Regions from separate parts of the Anaerocolumna chitinilytica genome, predicted to be linked through region 1. Evidence: a T-box and tRNA genes for the amino acid it is inferred to sense, from the RefSeq annotation. Region 1 holds a T-box; the other holds one or more tRNA genes.
The links. The T-box of region 1 lies ahead of proS (proline--tRNA ligase). A T-box ahead of a tRNA ligase gene usually reads a tRNA of that ligase, here a tRNA-Pro.
Positions count from the first base shown of each region.

Region 2: it has a tRNA-Pro gene. The T-box ahead of proS (proline--tRNA ligase) is inferred to sense a tRNA for this amino acid. The anticodon was not compared.

Region 1 is NZ_AP023368.1:5,509,217-5,516,246, reverse strand. It holds gene bsdcttw_RS24390 (response regulator transcription factor) at 1-579, shown strand, start outside; gene bsdcttw_RS24385 (TM1266 family iron-only hydrogenase system putative regulator) at 661-939, shown strand; gene bsdcttw_RS24380 (cytidylate kinase family protein) at 1,038-1,883, shown strand; gene bsdcttw_RS24375 (AI-2E family transporter) at 2,061-3,143, shown strand; T-box leader at 3,187-3,388, shown strand; gene proS (proline--tRNA ligase) at 3,518-4,951, shown strand; gene bsdcttw_RS24365 (nitroreductase family protein) at 5,094-5,693, opposite strand; gene bsdcttw_RS24360 (MarR family winged helix-turn-helix transcriptional regulator) at 5,769-6,212, opposite strand; gene bsdcttw_RS24355 (hypothetical protein) at 6,458-6,925, shown strand; gene bsdcttw_RS24350 (iron-containing alcohol dehydrogenase family protein) at 6,997-7,030, opposite strand, start outside.
Region 2 is NZ_AP023368.1:4,167,677-4,174,706, reverse strand. It holds gene bsdcttw_RS18140 (ABC transporter ATP-binding protein) at 1-516, opposite strand, end outside; gene bsdcttw_RS18135 (DegV family protein) at 822-1,700, shown strand; gene bsdcttw_RS18130 (LysM peptidoglycan-binding domain-containing protein) at 1,858-3,156, opposite strand; tRNA gene bsdcttw_RS18125 (tRNA-Pro) at 3,319-3,392, shown strand; tRNA gene bsdcttw_RS18120 (tRNA-Thr) at 3,403-3,475, shown strand; gene bsdcttw_RS18115 (ABC transporter ATP-binding protein) at 3,685-5,286, opposite strand; gene bsdcttw_RS18110 (ABC transporter substrate-binding protein) at 6,371-7,030, shown strand, end outside.

The sequences.
Region 1 (7,030 bases):
CTTACAAGAGCCTTAAAGGAAGAATTTGACCTGATAATATTAGATCTTATGCTTCCCGGTATGGATGGGTTTGAGATATGCAAGAATATCCGAAGCGAAAAAAACATTCCTATTCTTATGGTTTCTGCTAAGAAAGAGGATATTGATAAGATCAGAGGACTCGGCATGGGTGCAGATGATTATATTACTAAACCCTTTAGTCCAAGCGAACTGGTGGCAAGGGTAAAAGCACATCTTGCCCGCTATGAACGGTTGATCGGTGACAGCGCCAGGGAAAACGAAGTTATTGAAATCAGAGGCCTGAAGATTGACAAAACAGCCAGAAGAGTATACGTTAATAATGAGGAAAAGAGCTTTACTACGAAAGAATTTGACCTTCTTACATTTCTTGCGGAGAACCCTAACAGGGTTTATACCAAAGAGGAGCTATTCCAGAAGATATGGGACATGGATTCCATAGGAGATATTGCCACGGTTACCGTGCATATCAAAAAAATCAGGGAGAAGATTGAGTTCAACACTTCAAAACCTCAGTATATTGAAACCATATGGGGCGTGGGATATCGTTTTAAGGTGTAGTAGAGTTCGGGGCATTTATTTGGTACAGAATAATATTAGATTGTTATGTCTATATTAGAAAAATGAAAAGGAGAGGCGAAAATGGAGACGAGGATTGCGTTAGTTGGTATTATTGTTGAAAATCTGGAGCAGGTAGAGGAGGTCAACCATATTCTTCATGATTTCGGAAAGTTCATCATCGGCAGAATGGGGCTTCCAATCAGAGACCAGCAGATGAACATTATCAGCATTGTAGTTGAGGCTGACAATAACACCATTAATTCCTTATCAGGAAAGCTTGGTATGTTAGAGGGAATAAGTGCAAAAACAGTTTATTCCAAAGCGGGGGCACCTCAAAACGAAGATGTCTTAGGGCTGTAATACGTTACTCTGACGGGCTTTACTTGTGGCATATAGCGTGTTATAATGTTAACCATTAAACTTTTAAGACAAGCTTTTGGAAACAATAGGAGGACACTATGCATATCACAATAACAGGAAATCTGGGAAGCGGCAAATCTACAATCTGTAAGATATTGGAGGACAAGTACGGCTTTGAGATTTATTCCACAGGGAAGGTTCAGCGGGAGCTGGCGAGACAAATGAACATGACGACCCTTGAGATGAACCAGTTAATGTGCAGTGACCATAAATACGATAACATGATAGATGACACAACCGCCAGAATCTCCAGAGAAAATCCGGATAAGAATATTATTTTTGACTCCAGGCTGGCCTGGCATTTTGTAGAAAAATCTTTTAAAGTATTTCTTGCCGTGGATTTAAATGTTGCCGCAGAAAGAGTTATGAATGACAACAGAGGAACAGAAGAGCAGTATTCTTCCTTAGAGGAAGCAAAAGAAAAGCTTTATATGAGAGCACAGACAGAGAATGTACGTTACAAAGATATTTATAATTTGGAATACTTTGATTATTCCAATTATAATCTGGTTGTAGAGAGCACATACTCCTCTCCGGAGCTTATTGCTTCAACAATCATGAAAGAAGCAAAAGATTATTATGCTCTGGTAGCTGACAATCATGGTCAGATGGTACAGACAACCAGAGTATTGTTATCTCCGAAATCTTTATACAAAGACGAAATCGGAAATGAAGAAGCAGATATCTTAAAGGATAAGATTTCAGTTTATGAAAAGGCAAAAGAACGCTGGGATGCTAATCTTGTGGATGCTAACCTTCCGGAGGTTAAAATCATTGCAGAAAAGAACGGAGATAGTTATAAAATCTTAAGCGGATTAGAGGATGTAAAGGCTGCGAGAGAAGCCGGTATTCCATTTTTGTTTACAACCTTAAATAATCAATAAAGCCAATCTTTTGAAATTGATGAAATAATCACCTAACATACAAATAAGGTTTTGGAAGATAATAAAAACAGAGGTATTTAATCAATACCTCTGTTTTTATTTTTATTTCTTTGGTTCTATTCCTTAAATTAATTTTATCGGACAATATTTATGGAGCACAGAAAGGAGGCAGCTATTATGTTTAAGGTAAATAAAAAAGTAAAGATATTAGGGGTTGTTATTCTTACGGTTACAGGAGTGTATATCGGATTGGAATATGTGCTGCCTCTGTTTGCTCCCTTTATTATTGCATATCTAATAGCTGCGGCGCTTCTGCCCCTTGTGAGGTTTCTAAATCAAAAACTAAGGCTACCAAAGCTGTTAGGGGCAATCTTGTCATTGTGTTTACTAAGTGCTCTAGTCGGTTTTATCGTCTATTATGTATGTGATATGCTGTTACAGCAGGTGGTAGCATTACTAAAGAATTTCCCGATCTATTTAGCTGTTTTGACCGGTTATATCGATTCTCTTTGTTCCGGATGCGATAAAGTACTGGGTATAAAGCTTGGTACAGTGCAGAATTTTATTTATACCAATTTTGATGGGGTATTGATCGTTATTAAGAATAAGATAATGCCGGTGATTACCACAAGAAGTATAAATCTTCTGATTGGAATGGTAGGTTTTATTGGTATTCTCCTAATTATGCTGGTTAGCATCTTACTGCTGATTAAGGATGAGGAACAGTATAAAGAAGGGGTAAGAAATTCTTACTTCTATAAAGATATTCAGATAGTCACCTCAAAACTATCCCATATGGGAAAAGCATATCTGAAAACCCAGGGTATTATGTTACTGTTTATCTCTCTTATCTGTACCCTTTCCATGTTTTTGATTCATAATAAATACGCTCTTTTAGTCGGGATTGGTATCGGAGTAGTTGATGCCTTTCCTATACTCGGCAGCGGTATGATATTAGTACCGTGGGCAATTATCAGCCTGTTTCAGAAAGACGTCTATTCGGCAGCTATTATCCTGACAGCATATGTTAGCTGCATGCTTTTACGAAATACAGTAGAGCCGCGGCTATTTGGAAACCGTATAGGTATTAAGCCGGTTTATACTATGATGGCAATGTATGTAGGAGTTAAGGTATTCGGTTTATTTGGCTTTCTCCTTGGGCCTGTGGGTCTGGTTATGATAGTAACCATCATAAAAGAAGCTGTAAACCGGATCGATGGACGTAAAGTACCGGAAGTAACGCCAGATAATCAGGAGTAAAAAAATAGATTGACAAAGACCTGGAGGTGGCATAAAATCAATATACAAAGCAATGATAAGGAATAGTATATAATATTTGTCCTCCCAGAGAGAGAATAGATTGGTGAGAGATTCTCAGGATAAACTTATAGAACCTACCTTGGAGCACTGTATGAAAGTATGGCGTAGAACCGGCGTTAACGGTGTCAAAGTGAACTGGGAACAGTTAATTAGGGTGGTACCGCCGAGGTCTTTCGGTCCCTTGTGGAGGAAGGACTTTTTTTATTGCCTTTTTACAGCAGCTTAAGTAATGTCGCTTCCTCCTATTACCTTTATTAATAAAACCTGTGTGAAGGAGATATGATTTCACACAAGATCTGAAAGGAGAAACCGTTATGGCGAAAGAAAAGAAGCTGGTGGAAGCAATTACCTCCATGGAAGAGGATTTTGCCCAGTGGTACACAGATGTAGTTAAAAAAGCGGAATTGATCGATTATTCCAGCGTAAGAGGGTGCATGATTTTAAGACCCGGCGGCTATGCTATCTGGGAAAATATCCAAAGAGAATTGGACAGAAGATTTAAAGAAACTGGGGTAGAGAATGTTTATATGCCTATGTTTATACCGGAAAGCCTGCTGCAAAAAGAAAAGGACCATGTAGAAGGATTTGCTCCGGAGGTTGCCTGGGTAACACATGGAGGGTTGGAACCCCTGCAGGAGAGAATGTGTGTTAGACCTACCTCTGAAACACTTTTCTGTGACCACTATTCTAATATTATACAATCCTACAGAGATTTGCCCAAGGTATATAACCAGTGGTGTTCTGTTGTACGTTGGGAGAAGACTACAAGACCTTTCCTGCGTTCCGTAGAATTCCTGTGGCAGGAAGGACACACAGCCCATGCTACAGCGGAAGAAGCAGAGGAGAGAACAATCCAGATGCTGAATCTTTACGCTGACTTCTGTGAAGAAGTACTTGCAATACCAATGATTAGAGGTAAGAAAACCGACAAAGAGAAGTTTGCCGGTGCAAAAGACACATATACCATAGAAGCTTTAATGCACGACGGTAAAGCACTTCAGTCCGGAACCAGCCATAACTTCGGAGACGGCTTTGCTCATGCTTTTGATATCCAGTATACGGATAAAGATAATAAACTCCAATATGTTCATCAGACATCATGGGGTATGACCACCAGACTTATCGGTGCTGTTATTATGGTGCACGGTGACAACAGCGGTCTCGTACTGCCTCCCAGAGTAGCACCTACTCAGGTAATGATTGTTCCTATCGCACAGCATAAAGAAGGAGTTCTTGAAAAAGCTGCAGAACTTAAGAATAAATTGGGTGCCTTCCGCGTAAAAGTAGATGATACCGATAAGAGTCCCGGCTGGAAATTCAGTGAGCAGGAGATGAGAGGAATCCCCATCCGAATTGAGATTGGACCGAAAGATATCGAAGAAAATCAGGCAGTTATCGTACGCCGTGACACCAGAGAAAAGCTGGTAGTATCATTAGACAGCCTGGAAGAAAAGGTAGGAGAAGTTCTTGAAACCATGCAGAAAGAAATGCTTGAGAGAGCCAGAGTCCACAGAGATTCCCATACTTATCAGGCTGGTAACTTTGAAGAGCTAAAGGAAGAAGTTGCTACAAAACCCGGCTTTGTAAAAGCAATGTGGTGCGGTGACCAGGCATGTGAAGATAAGATAAAGGAAGAGACCGGTGCTACTTCCAGATGTATGCCCTTTAAGCAGGAAGAAATCACAGATACTTGCGTATGCTGCGGTAAGAAAGCAAAAGCTATGGTTTATTGGGGCAAAGCTTATTAATAAGCACTGAATACTAAAGGCAATATGTAGTGAAACAGGATAATATGTTTTAAAACGGAAATGAGGCAAGGTATAAAACCTTGCCTCATCTTTTGGAGGGGAGTTAAAAGGGGTTAATCTATCGAAATTTTTAGGAATAAGCTTAAGCTCCAAATACCTTAAAACGTTCTTCCAGTGGTACAAAAGATTTCTCACCGGGAGCGGCGGTAGGTTTACCAAAAGGCATCTGGCCGATTAATTTGTAGGAAGCAGGAAGATTCCATTCCTTCTTAACAGCTTCCTCAATCAGTTCGTTGTAGTGCTGGAGGGAGGCACCGAGTCCTTCATCTTCCAATGCAGTCCATACGACAAGCTGTAACATACCATTTGATTGCTGAGCCCATACAGGGAAGTTATCTTTGTATAGGGAGTATTCTTTTTGCAGATATTCTACAATACCGTTATCATCAAAGTAGAGGACAGTTCCATGTCCTGCCTTAAAGGATGCAATCTTTTCCTCTGTGGAAGCGAAGCTCTCTGCAGGAACAATTTTTCTTAAGGCTTCCAGAGCGATATCCCAAAGCTTATCGTGTTCGCTTCCGAATAATAATACAACCTTGCTGCTCTGAGAATTGAAAGCGGAAGGAGAATGCTTTACGGCAAGCCCTACAATTTCTTGAATTCTTTCATCGGATATGGGTGATTCTTTACTAAATGCATATACAGTACGTCTGTTTTCAATTGCTTCTAAAAAATTCTTCATGGTAAATCCTCCTGATTTAATATAATAATATTGTGTTTAAAAATGTATTTTGCTATACCCTGTCAGTCTAAGATTTTATAAGCCTGATAGTTTTGTTAGAATTTCTCTTAAGGTTTTTTTCTCTGCTTCTGGCAGCTTATCAAAGATTGTATTAATATTATCCAGATAACGGGGAATCAGATCATCCATCAGGGCTTTTCCTTTATCGCTTATTCGAATAAGCTTTACTCTCTTATCCTGAGGATCTACTGATTGCTGTACCAATCCATCCTTTGCCAGATTATCAATAACAACTGTCATGTTGCCGCCGGTAGCAAGTATCTTCTCAATGATGTCGCTAATTCTTAAATCTCCAAGATCTCGGAGGACTTCCAGAACTTCGAACTGGGAGGCGGTAAGTCCGCTATCCTTAATAACACTGAGCTCTTTCTTATGAACACTTTGGCTGCATCGGTTCAATATCCGCAGGGTCTGCATATTCAATTCGGTTTGTGTATTTAATAATGATTTATTTTCCATGGCTCTAATATACTACTAACTAGTAATAATGTCAATAGGGTAAAATTAAATTTTATAAAATATATTTTCGATAAATTAATTATAAATAAAATGAATGCTAGCCATAAGGATATGTACTGTTATGAAGATAGTACAAGCAGTAGTTGACTACTTGGATAGTATAAGTATAATAGATATTATTCCATATAAAAGTAAGCAGAAAAATTACTTTGTATCTAAATGATATGAGATAAAAAGGAGGAGATATGAAAAAACGTATATATATAATTGGGTTAATTGCATTAACAGTCGTAATAATTGTTACATGTATAAAGTTTGTAGCAAAATACAATGAAACAAAAGATGGTGTATGCGCGTTTTATGGAAAAGACGATGAATGGATGGCAACCTATACATCTATTAAGATAAACGGAACAAATCATGATTCACTCTATTTTGAGTATATTGGATATGACGGAAAAAAAGATTATATCGATAAGATCTCTTATACATTGCAAGATAAGAATTTTAATATACCACAATTTGAAACAATAGATTTTAAGAATAGTTACGATGTACATACCTTAATAACAGATGCCAACGAGTCATTAATGGATGTAAGAAAGCAATATGAATTAAAGTTAACGATTAAGTCACTAAAAGGCGCTCATTATCTGGTATTAAAGAGGGTAGGAGTCCATTATTACAGTGCAGAGCAGGATGAAGACGAGTAAGTCACTTCCAGCATATCGCTATCCAAAAGTTCCCGTATGATAAGCATGCTCCTACCCCCCTTTACATGTCATTACTTAAGTACCCTTCGTAGTATGTCATTTTCT
Region 2 (7,030 bases), 1.3 Mb from region 1:
AATACGTGTTTGGTAATCCAGAGCAGAAAAGGGTTCATCAAGGAGAAGAATATCAGGTTCTAACAGAAGAGTTCTAATAAGAGCCGCCCGCTGTCTCATACCTCCGGACAGGGAAGAGGGCTTTGAATCGCGAAAGGTAATAAGACCATAGGTAGAGAGCATTTCATTAATGCAGATATAGCTGTTATCTGTAAGCTTATTCTGAATTTCAAGTCCAAGAGTAAGATTTTTCTGTGTTGATCTCCATTCAAGCAGGTGATCTTTTTGAAGCATATACCCAATATTTTTACCAGATGATTTTAAATCTTTTCCATCTATTAAAATATCACCGGTATCAGGAGTTATCAGTCCTGCTATCAATGAAAGTAGCGTTGACTTACCACAGCCGCTAGGTCCGACAATTGCAAGAAACTCACCGTCGTTTACATGAAAAGAGATATCTTTTAACGCCAAAGTTTCTCCGTCTAAACTATGGTAGGTATAGCCTACATTGTTTATTTTAAGTAATTTTCCCATAGTTTCCTCCGATTTTGTTATATTGTATTATATGATAAATTGGCGAATGGTGTGAAAGATTTAAAATAATTTGTCAAAATGCAAGATTTTCAAATATTCTGTGTATAGATAAAGGAGATAAAGTCTGATTACGATAACAGGAATAAGATATAATAGTAATATATTAATAAAATGTCGGATGTAAAAGCTATACAAACCTATAACTCATCAGGTATAATAGAAGAACGAGTTTACATAAAGCATTAACAATAAAAGTTATTAGTGCTGACGCCTAAACTTCGGTAGTTGGCAGCATGGAGGTTAAGATGAGAGATTTTGTGATAACAACTGATTCGAACTGCGATTTACTGCCCGAGTACGTGGAGAAAAAAAAGGTGGGAATTATTCCTCATTACTATGAACTAAATAATGAAGTTTATGGGGATGAGCTTAATCTGACACCAAAAGAATTCTATGACAGCATGAGAGCTGGAAAATTACCGAGTACAATGGCTAGTAATCCGGCGGTAATTCATTCGACCTTTTTAGGATACATTCAAGAAGGCAAGGATGTATTACATATCAGCTTTTCATCTGCTTTAAGCGGAGGCTATAATAATGTAGCTGCCGGTGCAAGGGAGTTGTGTGAAGAATTCACGGATGCCAGGATTATAGTGTTCGACTCTTTAAATGCCTCTTTGGGCCAGGGTCTGATGGTTATGAAAGCTGTTGAGTTAAAAGAAGCGGGTAAAAGCTTAGATGAGATTGAAGAATGGCTTATAGAACATCTAAAGAATTTCTGTGTTCAGTTTACCGTTGACGATTTATTTCACTTGCAAAGAGGTGGAAGAGTCTCTAAAATGACAGCTATTGTTGGAAGTATGATTAATATTAAACCAATATTGATAATAAATGATGAAGGAAAGTTAATACCGGCAGGCACAGTCAGAGGACGTAAAAAATCCCTCTCTACCATTGTTGCTAATATGGTTAAACAAATGGGAGAATACCTAAATAATCCTGGTACTATCTGTGTAGTTCACGGAGACGCTGCAGAGGATGCAGAACGGGTGGTAAAGCTGATAAAGGAAGAAGTTGCCGGAGCGTCCGTTATTGTAAATGTTATTAGCCCGAGTATAGGAGCACATTCCGGACCCGGTGCTATCGGTATATGCTTTATGGGAGAAGGAAAAGCAAATGTATAAAAGATTATAAACAGATAATATATAATTCGAATTATATAGAAGGAGCGGTTTGTTTTCATACAGCATTAGTGTATTTAAAACATCTTGCTCCTTCTTGCTTTTACTTCGTAAGGATATATAAGTATAATCCTCATTTTAGAAACAAACAGTAATAAAATCAGATCGTATCAAATGGACCGATGATTTCATATTGTGTACTTACAATGAACCACATTTGTTTAAAGAAATGCATAATGTTCCAAACCGCAGCACCGGAAAGGTTGAACTCCTGCATTAAACCATAAAGCACACTGATACTTCTGGCATCCTTAAACCAGACAATGTGGTTCACATCAGTATTATTATCCCTGCTGGTGTAGGTAAAGAAAGGGGCCATAGCATTATAGTCAAACTGTATGACCGCACCTACATCTGAAGCCAATAAAACAGCAGCATCAGAAGTCAAGGCATTTGCAACATATTGGCCATTCTCACCAATTAGCCTCCAGTCATAACCGATAATAGGAACACCCAAAAATATTTTATGGGACGGAATCTGACTGATGGCATAAGTAAGATTCCTTCTGACGATATTCACCTGAGTGACAGCAGCAGGCGGTCCATAGGTATACCCCCAGTTGTAGGAGAGAAGCAAAATATAATCTACGGCTTCAGCAAGAGCGCTGTAGTTTATATTTAGATAAGTAACACCTTGGGGGAGGTCAAAGGTCTCAGGAGTAAGCGTAAGCATTATGGTAAATCCAATTTCTTTCAGTAACACAGAGAATGCCTTTAAATTATCTGTTAGAATCTCAAGAGTTTCCTCCGTAACTCTCTGAACGTAAATATTAACACCAAGATACCCCTTTTCAACTAATTTTTCTATTATTGTTATGAAGGTCCTTTGGTTGGTTTCTGCCGAGTTAACTTGAGTAAAATAGGAGTAAGAATTATCGGAAACGACGGTATTATAAGCACTTAATACCATAATCGGAGCGACACCGTATGACTTAGCCATATTGACGAGTTCGGAATCATTATTCTCTGTAATTGTACCATCTAGTGAGAGCCTGTATTCAAATATTGTGAGAAAACTCAAATAGGGTAAGGTCTTTTTTAGAATTTCAGGGTCAATGAAAGGGTATGCATAACCGTTGACCTTTAAGCGTCCTCCATTATTATCGTATTTTATGATAATTTGCTCACCGGGATAGAGATATTTTCTGTCTGATAGGTTTGGATTGTATCTTAACAGTGAAAGAGGAGTTACTCCATGTGATGATGCGATACTATACAAGGTGTCCCCCGGAGCAACTGTATAAACTTCCTGTGGATAGACAACGACAATAGTCTGTCCGATTACTAGATTATTATAATTAACAATTCCGTTGTCCCGGATGAGGGCTTCCGGAGATATTTTATAGGTTTCGGCAATGGAATAAATAGTATCGCCCGGTTCTACCACGTGAATTATCATAGGAGACCTCAAAAGTAAGTTCTAGTTAAATATATATTCCATTTTCACCAAGTAATACATATAATTATCATAATATATTGTAAATAAGTAATTTTTTTCTTGACTTTTAACAGTTAAAGTAGCATAATAGTTTGGCAAGATTAATTATTACTTCTTGTAAAACGAGGTGTGGCTCAGATTGGTAGAGCGCTGCGTTCGGGACGCAGAGGCCGTGGGTTCGAATCCCGTCACCTCGATTTTTTATGTGCTGGAATAACTCAGCCGGTAGAGTACCTCACTCGTAATGAGGAAGCCGTGGGTTCGAATCCCATTTCCAGCTTATAAGAAATGCAGTAAAATCAATGGTTATAGATTGAATAAAGAAGTTAAGGCATCCGTAAGGGTGCTTTTTTCTTGTATTGGGATTTAATTGGAGTTTGTTTCCATAAAAAAGAACGCATCATGACAATGCGTTCCAATAGTCTCAAGCCTATTTGAACAATAGATTATTTAATTTAAGAACCAAACAATCAGAATTTGCTGCCCATTTTAAGCATCCAGTTTAATTATTTTATCAAACTGATTCAATTTGGATTCACTGAACTGATGGGAAACTATAATTAGCGTTCTGTCATTAATATTCAGTAGAATATCTTCAATTGTTGAAACATTTTCATTATCAAGATTCGCTAAAGGCTCATCAAAAATTAATACGTTTGTATTTCTAAGTAGAGCCCGTGCAATACATAATCTCTTTTTCTCACCACCAGACAGGTTATTTCCGCCTTCTGCTATATCCATATTAAGACTGGATAGGTTAGCAAATTTATGTAAATTTACTTTTTCTAAAACATCTAGAATGACCTCATCACTGATATCCGAGTACATCGATAAATTATTCTTAAGAGTATCATTGAATAAAAACGCTTCCTGTCTCACAATGGTAATGATCCCAAATAAATTATCAATATCTTGAATAGGAATATTGTCTAAATAAATATTTCCCTTATCAGGAGTATAGTATTTTAAAAGTAGATTAATTAGAGTAGTTTTTCCAGTTCCGCTTCGACCTTGGATTAAGTTCTTTTGGTTTTTTTGGAGTAATAATGAAAAATCGCTTATTAACGGATTTTCTTCGTTATAACCATAAGTAATATTATCAAATAATATATTATTATTCACAGTTAATGTTGCTGGGTTAAGTCTTTTGCTTTCATCGTCTTCTTTCATTTCTGCAATATTCATAATTTCATCGCATATTGGTTTTATAGATATCAGGTCTTGAATAAAAACAGATAAGGCTATCAAGGGATATGAAAGTTGATCAATCATACCAATTGCAATAAAAAAATCACCAGCTGTAAATATCTGTCTATAAACAAATGTTGCGGATAAAGTTAAGATGATAAAATAAGATAAATAGGAAATTAAGGTTGTTATTAAGTTCGTGGTATAATTTATTCTTTTATTTTTTAAAGCTTTTTGCATTGTATATTTATTTGATGTTGTAAACTTATCTATTATTCTTGATTCTATAGAGTAATTTTTTATTATTTCAAACCCTGCTAACCAATCAGTAACTTTCGATAAATTATTTTCAAATGCTTCAGAATATTCTTTTTTTGCTTTTTGAAGTTTTTTATCAATGATTTTGGGAATGTACAAAGGGGTAGTCAATAGAACTAAAGTAACAATAGCAATACGCCAATCAAGAATAAATAATCCTATACTTACTAAAATAATCTTAATAATTATTTCTATCAACAAAGGTATCGTTGCAAAATAAGAATTTTGAATCATTTCAACATCATTCGTATATTTTGATAGGAATTCGCCTTTCGTGTTTTTATAAAAACTTACATAATTATTATTAATAGTATTTTTAAAAAGGCTTGTTCTTAATTGGCTAATGCAGTTAACTGTAAAAGCAGCCCTGTACTGATCATAAAAATAGTGAAAAATAATTTCTAAAAAAATAAAAATGATTAATGATATAATGCTGAACAAAGTAATGCTTTTATCACGCGCTAAGGCATTATCCAAAACATCGCCTTTATTAAATTGAACAATGGTGCTAAAAACAGAACTTATAAATACTAAGATTAAGGCTATGATTAAACTATATTTATTGCTTTTTACAAACTTTTTCATAATTGTCCTCCCATATGTATTAGACCTGATTTATTCAACTTGAACGGAATTGCATAAGTAACACCTCATTCAAGATGCTAAAGTCAGATTTCTAAAAAGATTCTTCCGAGCTTGTATGATGCAGATAGGGGGATAAATTGATCGTTACCAGTGCAATATCAGAAAATCCAAATTAGCTTTGCTAAAATTTTGTGCTTATAATGTACAAATATAACTCAATTTTACAAAAATGTAAATAATTACTTGTACTCTATTGGAAAGTATTATATATATAATGTGTAGCCTAAAAGGTGGAGATATCGATAGGAGACATGATTTTGACTTAAGATTGGTCTTAGAACAGATTTATGGTTTATTGCGTTTAGAATTAATTTTGTTCAAATCAAGACTAAAGTATTACTTGACAATATTTGGAATGTAATATAATGTAAAGGTAATGAGCGCTGATATATATATAAACTCCTACCACAGGCACGTCTGAAACACAGGACGTGCTTTTAAATATGTATATGCTAAAATTTAGAAGAATCTCCAGAAAGGCTGCTGGAAAATTATCTAAATAGTACAATATGAATACAATATGAAATAATGATTTCATAAATCTGTAAAAAAATTGGATTAAATTTTATTTAAATTTTATATTATTTTAACAATCTTTATACAAGGATAGTCTTTTATTGGCAGAAAATATCGAAATAGAAACATTTTTATCTCATAAATCGATAAGTAATCACTCTAATTGTATTTTTCTGCATTAAAAATGCCTGTAAAAGGGTAAAGTCCATTGTGATTTTTGTATAAATATAGATAAATACAGGGGTTGCAAAGATTCATTGACATTGATGAAATTGTATTATATAATACAACATGTGATGACGGCCTAAAGTCGTAGTGATATAGTCCTATTAAAAATGATTTGCGATGTTGCTTTTCTGAATGACTCTTTGTGGGTTAAGAAAGGCTTTTTTTGTATAATATTTTTTGAGTTTAACACTTTAAAATGATAAAGAGTTAAATACATATTAACATCGTAGAATCAAATAATAACAGGATAATATCAAGAAAATTTTAAGGAGGAAATTTTATGCAAAAAAGAGTGTTAGCATTATTGCTGACCGTAGTCATGGTATTCTCTCTTGCAGGATGCAAAGGAAAGAATGACACGGGAATATCAACAGAGCCTACTACAACGCCTGCTGATAGCACAAATGAAGCAACAGCAACCCCAACCCCCACAGAAACATCCACTGAGCCTACCGGTCAGATTATTATCGGAAGTTCAACAGATATCAGCGGTGAATTCATGCCTTATTTCCAGAACGGCGCTGCTGACAATGATATCTTCCGTTTAACAAACGGTTATGCAACAGTAGATATTACACCTGCTGGTGAATTTGTTGTTGATACTACAGTAGTTAAAGACATGAAAACAACAGATAATGATGACGGATCTAAGACTTATACATGGACTATTAACAATAATCTTGTTTGGAATGATGGCACTCCTATCACTGCAAAGGATTATGTTGCTACAGCTCTTTTCTGGTCCTCTAAAGTTATTACCGATATGGGCGCAGATAATACAATAGTAGCAAAATATTGGAAGGGATTCCAGGATTATTCAACTGGAAAGGCAAAAGAATTTACCGGTGTTAGATTACTCGGTGATGACAGCTTCTCAGTTACAATTGATAAAGCTAACCTTCCTTACTTCTATGAATTAAATATGGCAAGCCTTCAGCCT